Regions from separate parts of the Parafrigoribacterium humi genome, predicted to be linked through region 1. Evidence: predicted binding sites of a transcription regulator. Region 1 holds the regulator's gene; the other holds the start of a gene.
The links. The regulator HrcA, encoded in region 1, represses chaperone genes, less so after heat shock. The targets are predictions, from matches to a motif close to TTNGCACTCGNNNNNNNCGAGTGCNAA.
Positions count from the first base shown of each region.

Region 2: ABUA28_RS02520 (Hsp20/alpha crystallin family protein) is a predicted target of HrcA. The motif match lies at 9,344-9,370, and genes of this name have one in related genera.

Region 1 covers NZ_JBELOA010000002.1:205,054-215,774, reverse strand. Annotated here, with positions in the region: gene ABUA28_RS05335 (16S rRNA (uracil(1498)-N(3))-methyltransferase) at 1-432, opposite strand, end outside; gene dnaJ (molecular chaperone DnaJ) at 620-1,726, opposite strand; gene hrcA (heat-inducible transcriptional repressor HrcA) at 1,793-2,812, opposite strand; gene ABUA28_RS05320 (DUF4870 domain-containing protein) at 3,038-3,439, shown strand; gene hemW (radical SAM family heme chaperone HemW) at 3,509-4,735, opposite strand; gene ABUA28_RS05310 (DUF1990 family protein) at 4,738-5,394, opposite strand; gene lepA (translation elongation factor 4) at 5,394-7,259, opposite strand; gene ABUA28_RS05300 (DUF7405 family protein) at 7,332-8,711, opposite strand; gene rpsT (30S ribosomal protein S20) at 8,978-9,238, shown strand; gene holA (DNA polymerase III subunit delta) at 9,308-10,300, opposite strand; gene ABUA28_RS05285 (ComEC/Rec2 family competence protein) at 10,398-10,721, opposite strand, start outside.
Region 2 covers NZ_JBELOA010000001.1:527,135-537,855, reverse strand. Annotated here, with positions in the region: gene ABUA28_RS02575 (MMPL family transporter) at 1-455, opposite strand, end outside; gene ABUA28_RS02570 (prenyltransferase) at 459-1,343, opposite strand; gene ABUA28_RS02565 (lycopene cyclase domain-containing protein) at 1,330-1,659, opposite strand; gene ABUA28_RS02560 (lycopene cyclase domain-containing protein) at 1,656-1,982, opposite strand; gene crtI (phytoene desaturase family protein) at 1,979-3,553, opposite strand; gene ABUA28_RS02550 (phytoene/squalene synthase family protein) at 3,550-4,443, opposite strand; gene ABUA28_RS02545 (polyprenyl synthetase family protein) at 4,440-5,510, opposite strand; gene idi (isopentenyl-diphosphate Delta-isomerase) at 5,512-6,096, opposite strand; gene ABUA28_RS02535 (MarR family winged helix-turn-helix transcriptional regulator) at 6,175-6,768, shown strand; gene ABUA28_RS02530 (pyrimidine dimer DNA glycosylase/endonuclease V) at 6,788-7,225, opposite strand; gene ABUA28_RS02525 (TIGR01777 family oxidoreductase) at 7,311-8,654, shown strand; gene ABUA28_RS02520 (Hsp20/alpha crystallin family protein) at 8,821-9,252, opposite strand; gene ABUA28_RS02515 (thioredoxin family protein) at 9,477-9,782, shown strand; gene nagZ (beta-N-acetylhexosaminidase) at 9,894-10,721, shown strand, end outside.

The DNA.
Region 1 (10,721 bases):
TCGAAGCGACTGCTTGGTCGCTTCGCGCACGATCGCGGACCAGCGCTGATGGCCCTTGGCGACCTTGTTGCCCTCCCACTTGACGATCGACCGCGTCGCGGCCCAGGGAATCACGCCGTCGACGCCGAGTTCCGTCGCCTGCTGCACGGCGTACTCGTCCCGATCGCCCTTCGCGAGTGCTTGAGCCAGCCAGATCGCGGGACTCGCGGCCGGAGTCTGCTCCACGGTCTCGACCTCGAGCACGAACTCGCCGGCATCCGCGGACACGATGGTGCCGCTCACGACGAGCCCGGCGCCGTTGCCGACGGAGATCGACTCACCGGTGATCAGGCGACTCACGGTGACAGCGTGCCTCGCCTCGGCACCGCTCACGGAGATCCGCTCGCCCACCGCCGCAGCCAGCAACTCGTCATTCAGATAGAAGTGCGCCACGCCTCAACTCTCCCAGATTCCACTCGCGCCCAAGAGTGCCTCCCCGAGATGTCTGCTTTCGGAAATTCAGGACTTTGGCCACGCGCCGACGCATGCACCCCCGGAGTTACCGCACAGAGTCGCAGTCGGGACGACCAAAGTCCTGAATTTCCGAAGGGGCCACACCCGGGCGGGTGGGCGGAGCAGCTCAGATGTTGAGGAAGCGGTCGCGCAGCTTCTGGAACAGTCCCTGCTGGAAGTGGGTGAGCGTGGGCGCGGACTGCTTGCGGCTGCCGGCGAACTGCTTGATCAGCTCCTGCTCCTTGCCGCTGAGCTTCGTGGGGGTGGTCACCTGCACACCGATCTTGAGATCGCCACGACCGCTTCCGCGAAGACGGGTGATACCGCGGTCCTTGACCGTGATGACCTCCGCGCTCTGGGTACCTGGCTTGATCTCGACCGTGACCTCACCATCGAGCGTCTTGAGCGTCGTCTTGGTGCCGAGGATCGCATCCGTCATCTGCACCTCAAGCGTGGCCAGCAGGTCGTCGCCGTTGCGGCTGAACACGTCGTGGTGGCGCACCTTGATCTCGAGGTACAGGTCACCGTTCGGGCCGCCGGCCGGGCCGACCTCACCCTGCGACGGCATCTGCAGGCGCAGCCCGGTGTCGACGCCCGCGGGGATGTCGACGGGGATCGTGCGGCGCGCGCGCACGCGCCCCTGTCCCTGGCAGGTGGGACACGGATTCGGGATGACCGTGCCGTAGCCGCGGCAGGTGCCGCACGGGCTCGAGGTCATGACATTGCCGAGCAGGCTGCGGACGGTGCGCTGGATCTGCCCTGTTCCCTGGCAGATGTCACAGGTGACCGGCTGGGTGCCGGGAGCACAGCACGAGCCGCCGCAGGTCTCACACAGCACGGCCGTGTCCACCTCGACGTCGCGCCGGGTTCCGAAGACGACGTCGTCGAGATCCACCTCGACCCGGATGAGCGCGTCCTGGCCCCGTTCACGGCGAGACCGCGGCCCGGAGCGCCGCCCACCGCCACCGCCGAAGAAGGTCTCGAAGATGTCACCGAAGCCGCCGAAGTTCGCCCCGCCGCCGAAGCCGGCCTGCGGCCCGAGGTCATACTGCTGGCGCTGGTTCGGGTCGGAGAGCACGTCGTAGGCGTGCGTCACGAGCTTGAACTTCTCGGATGCCTCCGCACCCGGGTTCACATCGGGGTGAAGTTCTCTCGCAAGACGGCGATATGCCTTCTTGATCTGATCGGGAGTCGCATCCCGGTCGACGCCAAGAACCTCATAGTGGTCTGCCAATGTCGTTCCTCAATATGTTGTGTGCAGCAGGCACGGGTCCAGCGCGATATGGTCCACCTGGTGCGGCTAGTCGCCCAGCAGCCGAGAGAGATACCGCGCAACGGCCCTGACCGCCGTGATGTTGCTCGAATAGTCCATGCGGGTCGGCCCGAGCACGGCAAGGCGCGCGAGTCCGTCTCCCGTCGAGGTGTACCCCGTGGTCAGCACGGAGGTCTCCCCCAGTCCGAATGATGCGTTCTCGCTGCCGATGCTCACCGAGAACCCGTTCTGCTCGGGTTCCATCTCGCCGAACAAGCGCAGCAGGGTGACCTGCTCCTCGATGGCCTCCAGCACCGGATAGATGCTGCCGCTGAAATCCTCCTCGGTGCGAACGAGGTTCGCAGTGCCCGCCATGAGGAGCCTCTCCTGGCGCCCGGCGAGCACCTGCTCGCTGAGGGCCGCGGCCACCTGATCCACTACAGCGCGTCTGTTCGCCTCGAACTGTTCACCGAAGCCCGAGAGCTTGTCCGCTGCGGCGTCGAGGCCGAGACCGTCGATCGCGGCATTGAGCTTCTCGCGAAGGGTGTGGAGGAAGCCGTCGTCGAGTTCCTCACTCAGGTCGAGCAGTCGCTGCTCGACGCGCCCCGAGTCGGTGATCAGCACCGTCATCATGCGTCTCGGCGCCAGCGGCACCAGTTCGATGTGCCGGATGCGCGAGCGCGTGAGCGAGGGATACTGCACGAGTGCGACGTGGTGGGTGAGCTGCGCGAGGAGACGCACCGTGCGTCCGAGCACCTCGTCGAGATCGGCGGACTGGCCGAGGAACGTCTCGATCGCCTGGCGCTGGGCCGCAGACAACGGGCGCAGGTCCGCGAGCTGGTTGACGAAGACGCGGTAGCCCTTGTCTGTCGGGATACGGCCGGAGGAGGTGTGCGGCGCCGCGATGAGTTCTTCTTCTTCGAGCAGTGCCATGTCGTTGCGGATGGTCGCGGCCGAGACCCCGAAGGAGTGGCGGTCGACGATCGACTTCGACCCCACCGGCTCGCGGGATGCGACGTAGTCCTGCACGATGACCCTGAGGACCTCGAGGCTGCGTTCTGAAACCATCTCGCACCCTCTCTTCCCGCGCATCCGATTACTGGCACTCAGCTGCTTTGACTGCTAATTGTATCGCGAGCACGCCCTCTCGGACATCGTGTGGCGGTCATTGCGTGCCGTGTGGCTGGGCACTACCTTAGGCATGTGCTCGACCGTGACCCTTTCGGGGCGGGAGAGCGCGCACAGTCTCTCCTGACTCCAGGAAGGACCCGTTGACACTGAAAGGCTACGCACATGACTGACCAAACCCCGCAGCCAGCGGCACCTCAGCCTGCGGCACCGCTCACCGCGGCCGACGACAAGCTCTGGGCATCCCTCGCCCACTTCGGTGGAATCCTGTGGATCCTCCCTTCGCTCATCATCTTCCTGGTGTTCAAGGATCGTGGAGAGCGCACCAGGGTCGAAGGCAAGGAAGCCCTGAACTGGCAGATCACCTTCCTCATCATCTGGATTGCCTGGCTCATCATCTCCTCGATCCTCCTCATCCCCTTCGTCATCGTCGGCCTCGGCTGGCTGCTGACGCTGATCGGCTTCCTGATCTACATCGCGAACGTCGTGTTCTCGGTGCTCGGCGGAGTGAAGGTGCAGCAGGGCGGTTCCTACCGCTACCCGTTCTCGTTCCGCTTCATCAAGTAACACCGCACCAGCCACGCACGCGGGTTCGGGAGTTCGCTCCCGAACCCGCGCTGTGTTCGAGGCCCGGATTCAGTCGGCGAGCAGTCTCCGCACCACGGCATCGGCCAGGAGTCTTCCGCGCAGGGTGAGGCGGATGACGCCCGCGAGAGCCGCCCCACCGTCGACGAGTCCGTCGGCGATGAGCCCGGCGACCGCGGTGCGTCCGTCCGCTGTCAGGACGTCAACGGGCAATCCCTCGCTGATTCGGCTCCGCAGCAGGACGCTCTCGACTCGCCTCGTCTCCGCATCGAGCACCTCGCGTCCCGCCCCCGGCGAGTGGCCGGCGGCGATACGCTCCGCGTAGGCGGCCGGGTGCTTCACGTTCCACCAGCGCACTCCACCGACGTGGCTGTGCGCGCCCGGCCCGACGCCCCACCAATCGTGTCCCTGCCAATAGGCGAGGTTGTGCCGCGAGACGAACTCCGACCCCCTCGACCAGTTGCTCACCTCGTACCAGGAGAAGCCCGCGTCTGCGAGCACCGCATCCGCGAGCTCGTACATGTCTGCCTGCAGGTCCTCGTCGGGCTGCGGCACCTCGCCTCGGCGGATCTGCCTGGCCAGCTTGGTGCCGTCCTCGACGATGAGCGAGTACGCAGAGAGGTGATCCGGATGCTGCGCGAGCGCCTGGTCGAGCGAGCGCCTCCAGTCGTCGATGGATTCGCCCGGAGTCCCGTAGATGAGGTCGAGACTCACCTGGAGACCGGCGTCCCGCGCCCACTCGACCACGAGCGGAATCCGGTCGGGATCGTGCGTGCGCTCGAGCGTGGCGAGCACGTGCGGCACCGCGGACTGCATGCCGAAAGAGACGCGCGTGAAGCCGGCGGCCGCGAGGGCGTGCAGGTACTTCGCGTCGACGGAGTCGGGGTTCGCCTCCGTCGTCACCTCCGCGCCGGGCGCGAGTCCCCACGCGTCGACGACGGAGCCGAGCATCGCGGCCAGGTCCGTCACCGGGAGCAAAGTCGGAGTGCCGCCACCGAAGAACACCGTCGAGACCGGCCGCGCGGCGACTCCCGCCGTATCGAGGATGCGGTATGCCATACCGACCTCGGCTATCGCCTCCCCCGCGTAGTCTGTGCGCTTCGCGCCGCGCAGTTCCTCCGCCGTGTAGGTGTTGAAGTCGCAGTATCCGCAGCGCACCCGGCAGAACGGCACGTGCAGGTACACGCCGAAGTTGCGATCGAGCGCACCGACCGCCGCGGAGTCGGGCAGCGCACCGTCCAGCGGGGCCGGGTCAGCGATCGGGAGTGCACCGGGCATGATCAGTCGATCGCGCCGGAGAGGGAGCTCAGGTAGCGCCTCGTGTAGAGGAACTGGGCGAATCGCAGCACCGGATACACGCACCACCACAGCCAGTGCGATGGCCTCGAGAACGCGCGCACCTCGAACCACACCGATCCGTCCTCGTCGAGTTCGACCACGAAGGCCTCCTCGCCACGCTCCGGATGCCCCGCAAGTGTCCCATAGGCGAACCCGCGTCGCTTCTTCTCGTTGATCACGTACACCACCCGCGCGGGAGCCTTGATCGAGAACGGCCCAACAGGAATGTGCAGCCAGACGGTGTCTCCGGCGGCGACCATCGGGGTTCCGTCAGATCCGTAGACGATCTCCTCGTCGCCCGCCGCCTGTGAGCGCGGCACCGGAACTCCGTCGGTATCGAGCGAGACGGGAACGTAGGCGTGGCCCGTGACCTCGTCCGGGCTCTCGGTCGTCTCGACCCGCAATCCGCTGCGCCGCTGCACGCCCCACGAGAGCACCGCCTGTGAGGCGAAGCTCCACCTCAGCGGGCCGTGACCGATGCGCACGCGCTTCACGACGGGGCGAAAACCTGCGGGCGGGTAGCGAAGCAGGTCTGAAGCCTGGGTGGCACCGACCGCGGCATAGCTGACCGGCTGCTCCCACAACGCGGAGCCGTGCATCACTTCTTCTCTTTTTTCTCGGTATCGCCGGAGAGCGCGGCGATGAACGCCTCCTGGGGAACCTCGACGCGTCCGACCATCTTCATGCGCTTCTTCCCCTCCTTCTGCTTCTCGAGCAGCTTGCGCTTGCGGGTGATGTCGCCCCCGTAGCACTTGGCGAGCACATCCTTACGCATCGCGCTGATGCTCTCGCGAGCGATGATCCGCGCCCCGATGGCCGCCTGGATCGGCACCTCGAACTGCTGCCTGGGGATGAGCTTCTTCAGTCGCTCGGTCATGAGCACGCCGTAGGCGTACGCGTTGTCTTTGTGCACGATGGCGCTGAAAGCGTCGACCGCCTCACCCTGCAGCAGGATGTCCACCTTCACGAGGTCGGCATCCTGCTCGCCCAGCGGCTCATAGTCGAGCGAGGCGTACCCCTGCGTGCGACTCTTGAGCTGGTCGAAGAAGTCGAAGACGATCTCACCGAGCGGCATCGTGTAGTGCAGCTCGACCCGGTCTTCGCCGAGGTATTCCATGCCCTGGAGGGTGCCGCGCCTGCCCTGACAGAGTTCCATGATGGTGCCGACGAAGTCCTTAGGCGCGAGCACCGATGCCTTGACGATCGGCTCGGACACCGAGGCGATCTTCCCCGCGGGGAACTCGCTCGGGTTCGTCACCGTGACAGACTTCTTGTCATCGGTCGTGACCGTGTAGATCACGCTCGGCGCCGTGGTGATGAGGTCGAGACCGAACTCGCGCTCGAGCCGCTCGGTGACGATCTCGAGATGCAGCAGTCCCAGGAATCCGCAGCGGAATCCGAAGCCGAGGGCGACGGATGTCTCCGGCTCGTACACGAGGGCGGCGTCACTGAGCTTGAGCTTGTCGAGGGCCTCCCGCAGCACCGGATAGTCGGAACCGTCGATCGGATACAGTCCCGAAAACACCATCGGCTTGGGCTCGGAGTACCCCTTGAGCGGCACCTCCGACGGCTTCGCCGAACTCGTCACGGTGTCTCCGACCTTGCTCAGGCGCACGTCCTTGACCCCGGTGATCAGGTATCCGACCTCACCGACGCCGAGGCCCTTCGTTGGAGTCGGCTCGGGCGAACTCACACCGATCTCGAGCAGTTCGTGCGTGCTCTTGGTGCTCATCATCATGACCTTCTCGCGCGGTACGAGCGTGCCGTCGATCATGCGCACGTAGGTGATGACGCCGCGGTACGCGTCGTACACGGAGTCGAAGATCATCGCTCGTGGGGCAGCGTCCTTCTCGCCGTGCGGCGCGGGCACGAGTTCGACGACCTTCTGCAGCAGTTCCTCGACGCCCTCCCCCGTCTTGCCGGAGACCCGCAGCACGTCGGCAGGGTCCCCGCCGATGAGTCCGGCGAGTTCCTTCGCATACTTGTCCGGGTCAGCAGCGGGCAGGTCGATCTTGTTGAGCACCGGGATGATGACGAGGTCGTTGTCGAGGGCAAGGTACAGGTTCGCGAGTGTCTGGGCCTCTATTCCCTGGGCGGCATCCACGAGCAGGATCGCTCCCTCGCACGCGGCGAGGCTCCGCGACACCTCATAGGTGAAATCGACGTGACCGGGGGTGTCGATCATGTTGAGGGCATAGCTCTCGAGCTCGCCGGATGGCCCGGCGGCGGCCCACGGCATCCGCACGGCCTGGCTCTTGATCGTGATGCCGCGCTCGCGCTCGATGTCCATGCGATCGAGGTATTGCGCGCGCATGTCGCGATCGCTCACCACGCCGGTGATCTGCAGCATCCTGTCTGCGAGCGTCGACTTGCCATGGTCGATGTGCGCGATGATGCAGAAGTTGCGGATGAAGGCGGGGTCGGTGGATGCCGGCTCCAGGGTCTTCACTGCTCGTGGCGACACGGTGTCCTCTGCTGATGCTGGTGGGTGAACACACTATTCTCCCATGCGTATGCGGCCCCGAAGGCCGCGGCATCATCCGAGCTCGGCGAGCGGGAACGAGCGGTGCGCGCGAGGCGGCAGCAGAAGGTTCTGCCGGTGGGTCGTCTGCAGGAATCCCGTGAAGCCGAGATTCGCATCCGGCATGTTGTAGCGCTTCTGGTGGTCGACGCTGTCCATCTGCAGCCGCAGCTTCTCGTAGTACTGGGCGGACGGCCCCATACCGACGAAGTGCACGCCGGCCCGCGGCGTCGGGTCGATCCGCCCGGCGGACGAGAAGGCGAAGGGGTTCTCCACCGTGTTGAAGTCCTGGCGGAGGAACATCACCGTGCCGCGCGGCAGCTTCTCTCCGTACGCGGTCGTCGTGTCCTCGCTCAGTCGCGACAGGAACTGCATCTGCTCGTTGTGACCGATGACACCGGTCTCGGCAACGTCGCGATCGCGCTGTTCCTCGAAGGTGACCGTGGCGGGTGACTGGTCGGGCGACAACACCTCTGCGCCCTCCGTGCGGCGCGGGTGGAACACGCGCGAGAGCCGATCCTTCGACCCCAATTCGTACCACTTGGCGAGGTCGATCCCGATGCGCGACAGGTGCATGGCCGTGCCTCCGGCGAAGTAGTCGTCCACCGTGACATCGGTGTATCCGGGAAGGGTCTCAAAGCTCGGCAGGTTGCCCTGGGCCAGGCCGTGCACGTGGCTCGAGCTGAACCCCATGAACAGCATGGCGCCATCCGGAACATGCTCCGCCCCGGGAATCCCGAGTCGCTGCCCGATCACCTTGGGCAACCCGTGGCCCGCGAACCCGTGACGGAGCGAGGTGATGGTGAACAGGTCGCCAACGTAGGCGTTCTCGGCCGGAAGACCGTTGAGTACCTGCTCGCCCGGGCGGAACAGTGCACCGATGACCTGCTCGATGTGGCCGCGGTAGTCGCTCTTGAAATGGAAGACGATGTCGTTGTCTTCCAGCTGCGCGTCCTGCGGGTCCTTCGGGAAACGGATGGAATCGATGATCGCGGGCTCACCCTCGCTGCCCGCGAGCGTCGACTTGGGGAAGTGCTCGTCAACGAGCGCCTTGGGCAGGAAGTTGCGGAAGTAGCTGAGCCCGTACGCCACCTGGGTGAGGATGCCGCCAGGATTAAGCGGGTACACGCGCTCGACCTCGGCGAGTGCCGCGGCAAGGCGTCGCTGCGCCGAGCGGAGAGCCTCGCGATCGCCCGCGGGAAGCGTGAGCGTGGCGGTGACGACCGAGTGCCAGAGCGGCACGACCGCGACGGGAACGCCCAGGTGATCCTCGACCGTCACGCCGGGAAGCTCGTACTGGGTCTTGGGAGGTTCGGCCCAGTTCCGCTTCGAGTAGTCGACCACTCCAGACCAGTCGAAATCTGCGACACCTGGCTGATCCACCGCTGCGGACACGAAACACTCCCTTATTTAGATGAACTTTGCTGTTTCTAATTCTAGCGACGCGCCAGATAGTCGATATCGGGGTGCCGACACCGCAGCCAACGCTCCGTCATTGTAGGATGTACCGGGCGACTGGTAATGTTGCCTGTTGGCTTGCGTGCACAGCCGAGTTCCGCGTGGACCGGCGAGGGGTACGAATCGCGGCCCCACCTCACGTTTCGGTGGGTACGGCTGCCAGAACTCACACGAATCACTCGAAACACAGAAGGTTATAAGACGTGGCAAATATCAAGTCGCAGATGAAGCGCATCCTCACCAACAAGAAGGCGACGGATCGCAACAAGGCCGTGCGCAGCGAGGTCAAGACCGCTGTCCGCGCCACGCGCGAGGCAATCGTTGCCGGCGACAAGGACAAGGCTGCCGCCGCCCTTCTCGTCGCGTCGAAGAAGCTCGACAAGGCCGCCAGCAAGGGCGTGCTGCACAAGAACCAGGCAGCGAACCGCAAGTCGGCGATCGCCAAGCAGGTCAACGCTCTCTGAGCACACCGCTTTCAGCAAAGAACCCCGCCTCATCGAGGCGGGGTTCTTTGCGTGTGGGTCTGAAGTCCGTCAGACGCGCCCGCGCCCGCTCACCATTCCGACCATGCGTTCCAGGGCGAAGACCGGGTCGCGACTTGCTCCCTTGACCGCGGCATCCGTTGATGCGAGCATCTCGAGGCAGCGCCCGAGGCCGTCGTCGTCCCAGCCCTGCAGGTCGCGACGCGCGCGGTCGACCTGCCACGGGGCGAGACCAAGCCGCTGCGCCAGTTGGCCTGAACCACCCCCCGCACCGGAGACCTTGGCCATCGTGCGCAGCTTGCTGGCAAACGCCGCGACCATGGGAACCGGATCGGCACCGGAGGCGAGGGCGTGCCTGAGCAGGATCAGGGCCTCGCCGCGTCGGCCCGAGATCGCCTCGTCGGCCACCCGGAACGCGTTGGTCTCGACCCGGCCGGAGTAATACCTCTCGACGGTCTGCTCTGTGACCTCTTCGCTGGCGTCGGCAAGGAGTTGCTGGCAGGCGGACGCGAGTTCCGCGAGGTCGTCGTTGAACGCGGCGGTGAGCGCCCTGAGCGCACCGGAGCTCACGCGCCGCCCGGCCGAGGCGAACTCGGCCGCGGCGAAGTCGAACTTCTCGGTGTCTTTCTTGAGCTCCGCGCACACCACCTCGATGCCGCCGCCGAGTCCGCCACGCAAGGAATCGAGCAGCTTCTTGCCACGCACTCCACCCGCGTGGCGCAGCAAGAGGTAGGTGTCGTCGGCCGGAGCCTGCAGGTAGTCCATGACCTCGGTGATGAACACATCGGTGCACTTCTCGACGTTCACGACGCGGATGAACCGTGGCTCCCCGAACAGCGACGGACTGGCCACGGTGAGCAATTCGCCCGGCACGTAGCCGTCGGCCTCGATGTCACTCACCTCGATGCTGGGGTCCTCCGCGCGCAGCGTGTCACGCAGCAGGCGAATCGCACGATCGGCGAGCACTCCCTCTGTGCCGGACACGAGCACAACGGGTGCCGGACGCACCTTCTGCCAGCTGAGCTGGGGTATGACCACGGCCATCTTGGACGGCGCCTTGCCTGCCACTGGACTCCCCTGCGTTCGCGCGATTGCTCAGGTCAAGACTACTGGCCGCCACCGTCCTTCCCCGGATGCACGATCATCCCGGCTTCTCCGACCAGACGCTCATGCCACCGCCCGGGCGCGGGGAGACCAAAATCATGCCCTGCCTGTCGGTGCGCTCCGCAGCAGTTCCCACCCTCGCCAGGATGTCGAGCAGTGTCTTCGTGGGATGCCCGTAGCGATTGTGTGCGCCGACGCTGATCACCCCGACCGTGGCCTGGATCTTTTCGTAGAGCCCAGGGTTCTGGTCCGCCGAGCCGTGGTGCGCGACCTTCACGACGTCAACGTGACCCAGCTGCGGGTTGGCCCCGAGCATCCTCGCCTGGGGCTCGTTGCCGAGATCGCCGAGGAACAGCGAGGT
Region 2 (10,721 bases), on a different contig from region 1:
CGCAGCTCCGCGACGACCGTCTTGACCTCGTTGGAGTCGCTGATCGGCACGATGTACTCGACGGCCTTGCCGTCTTCGGACGGAATGGGACCGGCGACCGAGGTCTTCGCGGGCGCCTCGGGAGCCTGCACCCCTTTCACGTCTCCGAGCTTGCCTGCGAGCGTCACGGCGTCTGCAAGGTCGCTGCGAGAGAGCGTGTCGTCGGAGACCAGAAGCACGATCGCGGGGATCGCCTTGGAGTCGGTGAACTTCTGCTGCAGCTCATTGACCTTCGTCGATTCGGCGCTCGCCGGCAGGAACGCCGCCTGGTCGTTGCTGGAGACCGAGGAGAGCTTACCGAACGTGGGTCCGCCGAAGCTCGCGGCGACGAGCCAGGCGACGAGCAGCAGCGAGGGGAGCAGGATGCGCAGCCAGCGACGAGGAGTCCAGTCGCGGCGGGGATTGTCGGTTGACATCGATCAGTGCCTTTCGAGTGCAAACAAAATGAACAGCATTGTGACGAGGAAGCCGACGGAGTAGTTGATCCAGAGGAACCTTTTCCACCCGCGGTTCGCCGATTCCGACGCCTCGTCTGAGACCGAGCGGAAGGGCAGTGCGGTGGCGATATACGGAAGGGTGAACAGCGCGGCGATGGGTCCCGGCCACGGGGTGAACAGCATGAGCAGACCAGCCGCGGCCCAGAGCGCAATCGCGAAACGCACCGTCCACGTGGCGCCCATCACGGTGGCCACCGAGTGGATGCCACCTTCCCGGTCGGGCAGCACGTCTTGTACGGCACCAAAGGCGTGGCTGGCCATTCCCCAGAAGAAGAAGGCGGCGAGGATCGCGAAAATCGAGGGGCTAAAGGTTGCTCCGGCGAGAGCAAGGCCATAGACCGCCGGGCTCACGAAGTGGGTGCTCGAGGTGATGGAATCCAGAAGAGGCTTCTCTTTGAATCTCAGGCCCGGCACCGAGTACGCCGCGACCGCGGAGAGGCTGATCGCGAGCACGAGCCAAGAGAGAGGGCCTCCGAACGCCACGAGCGCGATCACAAAGGGCAGGCTCAAGATGACCGCGGTCCACAGCGTGATCCGGTGGATTCCGCGGTCGAGTACGGCCCCCTCCATGCCGCCCTTGCGGGGATTGGCAAGGTCGGACTCGTAGTCGAAGACATCGTTGATGCCGTACATCGCCAGGTTGTAGGGCACAAGAAAGAACACGGTGCCAATGATCAGCGGCGCATCGATGCGCCCGGTGCTGAGGTAGTAAGCCGCAGCAAACGGGAATGCGGTGTTGATCCAGCTGATCGGCCGCGAGGCCAGGAACAGCGATCTGGTCACTCCGCGGCGCTCACCCGTGCGCATCTGAGCCCCGCTTTCTGAGTAGTGACCACAGCGCGGGCAAAAGCATGAGTCCGGCCAACGGATAGGCAAAGTCTTCGATCGGCGCGAAACCGATCGCCAGGCCTGAAGTTAAGCGCGGGTCGTAGGCAACGAGGCCCGCACTGATCATGACGTTGTCGAAGGCTGCGGTCAGCGCAAGCAGGACGACCCCCGCGATCACGACGGGCAACCACCAACGCCGGATCAGTGAGGACCGAGACGGTCTGCCGACCAGCACCGCGACCAAGACAAGCGCGGCCACGACAAGAAAGAGGAGGCTGAGCACGGTGTAGCTCACGATCGAGCCTTCCTTCGGCTGAGGACACGCTCGACACCGGCAATGAGCACCATGGTGAGGTAGCAGAGAAAGAGCAGAAAGAACGGCTCCTCCAGTGGTAGCTCGGGCGCCAGCAGCACGCCGGTCATGATCGCCGTTTCGCCGCGAAAGAAAATGCCGAGGCCGATGCCAAAGAAATCCCAGACCAGAAAAAAGACGAGGCCGGCGGCGAGCACGATCGCGGCCCTACGGGCATCCCTCCAGAAGAACAGTCGGAATCGGTGGTCGATGAGCGCCATGCACCCGATCGCCACGAGCAACGTTGCGAGATAGAGAAAGCTCATAGTGGCTCCGCAAGAGCACCGGTGCTGATGTCGCCGCGCAGTCGCTTGATGACCAGCTCGGCGCTGATCAGGCACATTGGCAGACCGATTCCGGGCACTGTCGTGCCGCCCGCATAAAGCAACCCGTCTAGCTTGCTCGACGCATTCTTGCCGCGCAGAAATGCGCTTTGACGCAGGGTGTGTGCCGGGCCCAGGGCGGTGCCCCTCCACGAATTCAGATCCCGCTCGAAGTCTGCCGGGCCCATGGTGCGGCGCACCACAATGCGTTCGGCGAGATCCGGAATCTGTGCCCACTCGCTGATCTGGCGGATGACTTCGTCGGCAACTACCTCCACTGTGGCATCTCCTGCGCCGTCGATTCCGCCGTGGCCGATTCCGGGATCTGCCGGAACCGGAACGAGCACGAATAGGTTCTCGTGCCCTTCCGGTGCAACGGCGGAGTCCGTGGCACTCGGGCGGCAGACATAGATGGATGCAGGGCTTGGCACCGAGGTCACCGCGCCGAAAATTCTGCCGAAGTTGTCTGCCCAGTCCTCGGTGAAGAAGAGGCTGTGGTGGCTTAGTGCGGGAAGCACACCGCGAACCCCGAGAAAGACCAGAATCGCTCCGGGTCCCGCGACACGCTTGTCCCACCACTCCTGCGGATAGCTGCGCAGCTCCTGCGGTAGCAGTTGCGTTTCAGTGTGGTGCAGGTCTGCCGCGGAGACGACGACGTCCGCGTCGAGGTGCCGCGGGCTGCCCGCCGGATCGAGGTAGTCCACCCCGGTGACCCGCGGATGCGCACCTGCCGTCGTCGTGATCCGGGTCACGGTGGAACGGGTGAGGGTGGTCACCCCGGCGGCGTCTGCCAGCCGCGCGATGCTGTCGATGACCGCCGCGAAGCCGCCATCCGGATAGTAGACACCGTCTTCGAGATCGAGATGGCTCATCAGGTGGTACATGCTTGGCGTCATTGATGGCGCTGAGCCGAGGAACACGGCAGGGTAGCCGAGAATCTGGCGCAGGCGCAGGTCTGTCACGAATCGCGCGACGTAACGATCGAGCGGCTGAAGGAGCAGGCGCATGAGTCTGCCCGTCCGCCCCAGCACTTCGCCCACGAGCAGCGGCCGGAAGGAGGCGAAAGTCGAATAGAGAAAGCGCTCTGTCGCAATGCGATAGGTCTCGCGCGCTGAGGCCAGGTAGCGCTCCATCGCGGCGCCAGCACCCGGTTCGATCCGTTCGAAGGTGCGCGCATTCTCGTGGCGGTCGGCGACGATGTCCACCGGGTCCGCGTGCTTTTCGAAGAACACCCGGTAGCCGGGATCCAGGCGGCCGAGGCTGAGCTGTTCCGCAGCAGATGTTCCCATCAGCCGGTAGAAGTGGTCGAACACCTCGGGCATGAGGTACCACGACGGGCCGGTATCGAAGCGGAACCCGTCGCGCTCCCAGCTGCCTGCTCGACCGCCGAGTTCGCTGCGAGCTTCGAGAATGGTGGTGTTGTAGCCCTCTTTGGCGACCAGCGCTGCGGTTGCAAGACCCGCAATTCCTCCGCCGATAATCACGGCTGTTCCCCGTTGTCTGCTGCCGTTCATGAGTTGCCCCTACCGCGATTTCGCAGTTTGGCTCGCAGCAGGATTCGGAGCTTGACCTGCGCGGGCACGCTGATTCTTGTGTGAAGCAGCGTCGCGGCGGGCGCGCTGCGGACTCGAGTACTGAGTTCCTGGAACAGACCGTGTGCGGCGTCAATGGCGACGCGGCAGTTGGCCGGAAGCTGCGGGATGACCGCGGCCGCTTGGTCGAGGTCATCGTCGATGTCCTTCAGGAGCGCCAGCTTCTGCGACTCGGTGAGTTTTTCCGGATCGATCTCGGGAAAGTAGTTTCGGTGAAGATCGGTCCAGTCGACGCTCAGATCCCTCAGAAAATTGATCTTCTGGAAGGCGGCTCCGAGTCTGCGGGCACCATGCTCCAGTTGCATTCGTGTGTCTGGCGAGCATTCGGTGCCGTGTAGAAATACTCGAAGGCACATCAGCCCGATGACTTCTGCCGACCCATAGATGTAGTCGTCGACCTCTTCCGCAGTGAACGGCGATGGATCCAGGTCACGCCGCATCGAGGCAAAGAAGGGTGCGGTGAGCGAGGCGTTGATCCCGACAGACCGGGCGGTCTCCGCGAAGGAGTGCACGACGACATTCGTGCTGTAGCCACCCAGCACGGCATCCTGCGTTTCGCGTTCGAGCGCATCGAGCAGCGCCAGTTGGGCTGGCACGCTGAGGCCCGCCTGAGCGGCGGCGCCATCGACGATCTCGTCGGCAATGCGCACGAGACCGTAGATGTTCTCGATATTTGGGCGGACCGATTTGCCGAGCAGGTTCGACGCCATCCCGAAGGAGCTCGAATATTCGTGGATGATGGTAGCCGAGCTCTTGTGTGCCGCACGCGTATACAGCTTGAGGTCGGAGTCGGCGTCCGAGCGTCGTGTCACCAGGACCGCTCACCCGCTTTCGATGCCACTTCTCTGAGCTGCTCGCGCAGCGCGGGGGGAATAGCCGCCGCGGCGATGGCCGCCAGTGCAGCGTTGTTGTGTTCCGCGATCAATTGCTCGATAAACGATCGCGCCCCCACGGCCTCGAGTATCTCCTTCACGCGCGCAGCATCACTCTCGTCGGCATCGCCGCGCTCGAGAATCTCGCTGAGTTCGCTCGATTCACTGCGCTGGAGGGCGTAACACATCAGGGGTGTCACCTTCCCCTCCCGAATGTCGCTCGTAGTGCTCTTTCCCGTCAGTTCTTGGTCGCCGAAAACCCCGAGCACGTCGTCACGTAATTGGAACGCGATGCCCACGTTGCGACCGTACTCGCCGAGTGCGGCGAGTGTTGCGGCAGTGGCGCCGGCGAGCATCGCGCCGGCCTGCAGCGGTGCCTGGAACGAGTAGTGCGCCGTTTTCCACTGTGCCATTGAGATGACCTGCGACAGCACAGGCCTTTCGATGCCGCTGCTGTAGGCCACGTCTGCCAGCTCTCCGGCGGCCGTCACGAACATGCACTCCTCCAAGAGGTCGAGTAGTGCACCGCGTGCCTCGTGGGGAATGTCGAGTCTAGCGACGAGCGACTGGGACGCGTGAATGAGAAGGTCTCCGGCGAGAATTGCGGATGCCTGTCCCCAGCGTTCGGCGTTGGATGCGCTTGCCCCCCGCTCGAAAGCCTGTGATGCGAAGGAGCCGACAACGTTGGGCTGACCGCGGCGCACGACGTCTCCGTCGATGACATCGTCGTGCAGAAGGAATGCCGCGTGCAGAAGCTCAAACGCCATCGCCACGGTGACGGCGTCGTCGTCGTTGCTTCCTCCGAACGCGTGATAGGCGCCGACGACCAGTGCGGGTCGAAAACGTTTTCCCCCGTCGCTCGATCGACGGATGGCAGACCAGAGCTCTGCGTACTGTCGGCCGTATTGCACCGCTTCGCCTTCTTTCTGGTGAAAGAATGCGCTCAATCGTTCGGTGATGTCGTCTACTCGAACGGTATTACTGAAGAGCGGTGTCGTCAGTGTCATCTCACGCTCGCTCTCCCGCGTGGGCCAATTGAGTCGAGTCATGCTGTCGCGATCCGCCAAGAAGCGGCAGTAGCTGTGCCTGAAGCGCCAGCCAGGGGCTGAAGACCGCGGGGGTAAGCCGAATCGAACGTCCGAGGTCGAGGGGATCGACCCAGGCATGATCCATGACTTCGACGGGATGCAGCGTCGGCTCCTGCGAGGTAGACGCGATGTAGACCGGGCATACTTCGTTTTCGACAATGCCGGCGGCATCCACGGCTCGATAGCGAAAGACGGGAAGTGCTAGCTCAAGCTGGGTCAGTTCGAGCCCGACCTCGTAGGCTGCTCGTCGGTGTACCGCGGTGAGTAGTTGCTCTGCGGGAGCAGGATGCCCGCAGAATGAGTTGGTCCACACGCCTGGCCAGCTTGCCTTGCTCAGTGCGCGTCGGGTGATGAGAACGTGACCCTGCTCGTTGAGTACATAGCAGGAGAACGCGAGGTGCAATGGGGTATCAGGACCGTGCACACTCGCCTTGCTCGCCAGCCCGATCGCCTTGCCTTGCTCGTCGAGAAGTACAACATCTTCATTGTCGCTCGCGGTTGCCATCTCAACTCCCTTGAATTTTTATCTAGCATAGCTAATAAATAGCTTATCAAGCATTATCTTTCAGGATACGATAACAGGATGGTCGAACCAGCCAGCATCTCCAGTCGAGTCGAAGGGGCCATTCTCGACCCACGAGCGGTTGATCCGAAACAGGAGCTTGTCGACTATTCCGCGATGGACGACGCCGAGATCTCGCAGATCGTGCGGGTGCTGCAATCCATTCGGCGCTGGCGCGAGGCAGAACAGAAGATGAGCCTCAGCTCGCGAAACCACATGAAGTTGAACGAGAACGACATGAAAGCGCTGCGCTTTCTCGTGGTCTGCAAGAACGAGGGACTCATTGCTACTCCGGGTGGCCTCGCAGAGCACCTCAGTATTTCAAGCGCCTCCACCACGAAACTGCTTGACAGGCTCGCCGCCGCCGGACACATTGAGCGCTCAGCTCACCCGAGCGATCGACGCGCGCTGATGATCACGATCACCCAGCAGACTCACGAACAGGTGAGGGACACCGTGGGGCGAACCCATGCGCGCCGCTTCGACGTGGCAGCGAAGCTATCTCCCGAAGATCGCGAAGTGGTCATTCGCTTTCTCAATGACCTCAGCAATACGAGTGACGAGGCCCAGGAGCTACAGGGCGAGGCGGCAGTGCGCCCGCAGAACGCAGATTAAGAGTCAGGCCGTGAGACGCTCAGCCGCTCGGCCTCTCCCACGTCGCGATCGGTCCGTCTTCGACGACAAACAGCGGATGTGGTCGAGGTTCTCGCAGATCGATCCAGCGCTCAGCAACCGCCGGGCTGCGACTGGCCAGTTTGCGCGTGAGGTGCGTCCACTCGTAGGCGAGTTGACCCCTCGTCACCGGGATTGGAGCGACCGGCTTGGGGCGGTCGTGGATTCGCGTGCGGTCGAAGTGATAGCCACGGGCATCCGCCTCGTCGGCGATGCCGCTGAGAAAGCGAGCGACCGCGGCCTCGGGCGTAGCGTGATCCCGAAATCTCTCCAGCTGCGGATGCTGTCGGTAGCCCTTGGTCGCACCCGCGAGTACCGCTTGTGCCAGAAGCGCCTCCCGCCAGCATGCCGTCAGGGCTTGCCGGTCGAAGTACTGGGGGTTCACGGACCAGAGTCTCACCAGCACCACACTAGCGACCGTCAACGGGAGTTCCGTTCGGCCACCGCGCGAGTGAAGGGAAGTGCCCGCAGTGACGATCACGTACATGAGCATCGTTCAATCTCCGATTGATGAGGTCTTCGCCTGGCATGAGAGGCCTGGGGCATTTTCGAGGCTTGCACCGCCATGGCAACCGGCGCGAGTGCTGGTAGAAAGCGCATCGCTCAAGGACGGAGAGGCAGTGCTGGGATTACCGGGCGGCCTCACCTGGGTGTCGCGGCACGACCCCGATGGCTATGACCCGCCCCGACGCTTCATTGACACCATTGGCGTGGACGGCCTGGCTTCGCTTCCAGTCCGCGCCCTCGTGAACTGGCGGCACAGTCACGAGTTCGCGGTGGAATCGGCGACGACAACCAGGGTGACCGATCGAGTCGAGACGCCGGTGGGGTCGAGGGCGCTTCGGCCCATGTTCGTCTATCGACACCGGCAATTGGCCGATGATCTCGCTGCACACCGGTGGGCCGCGGGTATGGGTGCCCCATCGCTCACGATTGCGATGACCGGATCGTCTGGACTGGTCGGCTCCGCTCTTTCGGCGTTCCTCTCGACGGGAGGGCATCGCGTCGTGCGGCTCGTGCGCGGGCGTGCGCGCGGTGCGGATGAGCGGCACTGGGATCCGATGCATCCAGACCCCGGGCTCCTCGATGGCGTCGACGCGCTCATCCATTTGGCAGGCGAGTCGATCGCCGGCCGGTTCACCGAGAACCACAAGAAGGCGATTCGGGGCAGCCGGATCATCCCGACCCGGAGACTGGCTGAAATCGCGGCGAGCGCATCCGGGGGACCCAAGGTTCTGGTTGTTGCCTCGGCCGTCGGCTATTACGGCGTCGACCGTGGCGACGAAGAGCTGACCGAAGAAAGTAGTCGAGGCCAGGGATTTCTGGCGGATGTCGTGGCTGAGTGGGAGGCCGCGGCCGGGCCGGCAGCTGAGGCCGGCATTCGCGTGATTTCGATCCGCACCGGGATCGTGCAGGCGGCTCGAGGTGGAACCCTTCGCTTGTACCGTCCCTTGTTCGCCGCGGGCCTCGGTGGCCCCATCTCTGACGGGCGTCAATGGGTCTCGTGGATCGACCTGGACGATCTCGTCGACGTGTATCACCGTGTGGTGGTTGACCCCGAGATGTCGGGGCCGATCAACGCCGTGGCGCCCGTGGCAGTGCGCAACGCGCAGTACGCACGCACGCTGGCGGGGGTGCTGCGCAGGCCGGCGCTGCTTCCAGTACCGGCCTTCGCACCGCGAATTCTGCTGGGCTATGAGGGTTCAGCCGAGCTCGCCGAAGCCGACCCGCGTGTGGTTCCCGCGAAGCTCGAGCGGGCCGGGCATCACTTTCGCCAGCCCGTTCTCGAAGGTTCTCTTCGACATCAGCTCGGCAGAGTCATCTGCTGACGCCGGGCTGGTTTTGCTCGTCTGGTCAGCTCACCCCGCTCAGGAAAGCCCGTGGCCATTCGAGGTCTGCCAAGGGAAGTCGGGTTCAGCGACGCTAAAGAGGTCACGGGCCGCAGTTGGGGATGTGCCCAGACTGCGACCCGTGACCGAGGACTGCTCGACGCGATTATGCGGTGACCTCCACCGGCTTCTCCGCGGTGCCGTTCGCGGTGATCGCGACCTTGCGCGGCTTGGCCTTGGCGCTCATCGGAATCATGACGCTCAGCACGCCGTTGTCGTAGTTCGCACTGATGTTCTCGGTGTCGATCCCGTCGCCGAGATTGAGCTGGCGAAGGAAGCTGCCGCTGGGGCGTTCATGTGCGAGCCACTTCACACCGTCATCGCTGTGAGCCGTGCGCTCGGCGCGAATGGTGAGCAACTGGCCGTCGACATCCACATCGACCGAGCCGGGGTCGATGCCGGGGAGGTCGGCACTCAGGATGTAGTGATCGCCATCGCGATACAGGTCGATCGGCATCAGGCGTGGGCCCTGACGCGAGTCGAGGAGGTTTGCAGCGACGCGGTCCAGTTCACGGAATGGGTCGAACAACATTGCCATTTTCATCTACTCCTTCGCAGCGCGTGCCTTGTGGACAAGCGCAACCGGTTTCTTTCTAAACTTGAGTCGTATACGCTCAAGTACGAAAATATTAGCACTCTCGGTTGAAGAGTGCCAGTTATTCGCAGAGAGCGAAATCGCCTCGCTGGCGGCCTGGCATCCGCGCCGTGACCCCGGGTCGCGACGCCTGCGCGACACTGTGGAGTGAGCGCAGAATGGGTCGTATGAACGTGGAGATCCTGCACATCGACGAATGCCCCAATTGGCAGGAGGCGGGCCGACGGATGCGGTCAGCGCTGGACGAAACCGGGTACGACGATGTTGCCGTGCGATATCGCCTGCTCGAATCGTCGGACGATGCCGATGGCACCATGTTCGCAGGGTCGCCCACGGTGGCGGTGGACGGCGTCGACCTGTTCCCCACGGGAGAACGCACGAGCGAGCTGTGCTGTCGCATCTACTTCACGCCTGCCGGCATTGCCGGGGCTCCTACGACGGAGCAGTTCGTCGAGCGCCTTCGAGCCCTCTGAGCGCTCGGCGGAGGGGAGAGCCGGATAAGCGTGCCAGGCGTTGCGAATGTTTTGTTTGTAAGGTTTACTAAATGGCATGCGGGTGTCTGAGAACAGTGTCTGGCGGATGTCGTGACGGCATCCGCGACCCTGCTGCCCGGCTTCGTCGGCACGGCCCTGCCGCGCTGGCTCGCCGCGCGCCTGCGTGACGGTCTCGCCGGCGTCTGCCTCTTCGGCGCGAACATCGCCTCCCGCGATCAGCTGCGCCGCCTCACGGACGAGATCCGCGCGGCCAACCCGCACGCGCTCATCGCGATCGACGAGGAGGGCGGAGACGTCACCCGGCTCTACCACGAGACCGGGTCGCCCTACCCGGGCAACGCCATCCTGGGCCGCATCGACGATTCCGAATACACGGAGTCTGTCGCGCGCTCGATCGGGCTCGAGCTGCGCAGCGCCGGCGTCAACCTGGACTTTGCGCCGGATGTCGACATCAATTCCAACCCGGACAATCCGGTGATCGGGGTGCGCAGTTTCGGCGCAGACCCCGCGCTCGTCGCCAGGCACGGAGAGGCCTGGGTGCGCGGGCTGCAGTCCACCGGGGTCGCGGCGTGCGCGAAGCACTTTCCCGGTCACGGCGACACGGCAACGGATTCGCACCTCTCGCTCCCCGTGGTCGACCTGCCGCTAGAGGAGCTTCGCGCCCGGGAGCTGCTGCCGTTCGCTGCGGTGGTCGCGTCGCGCGCGATCATGACGTCCCACATCCTGCTGCCCCGCATCGACGCGAGCGGCCCGGCCACCTTCTCCCGGGCGATCCTGCAGGAGCTGCTGCGCGAGGAACTCGGCTACGAGGGCGTGATCGTCTCGGACGCCCTCGACATGACCGGCGCGAGCGAGGAGATCGGCATCGCCGGAGCCGCCGTGCGCGCGCTCGCCGCGGGCTGCGACCTGCTCTGCATC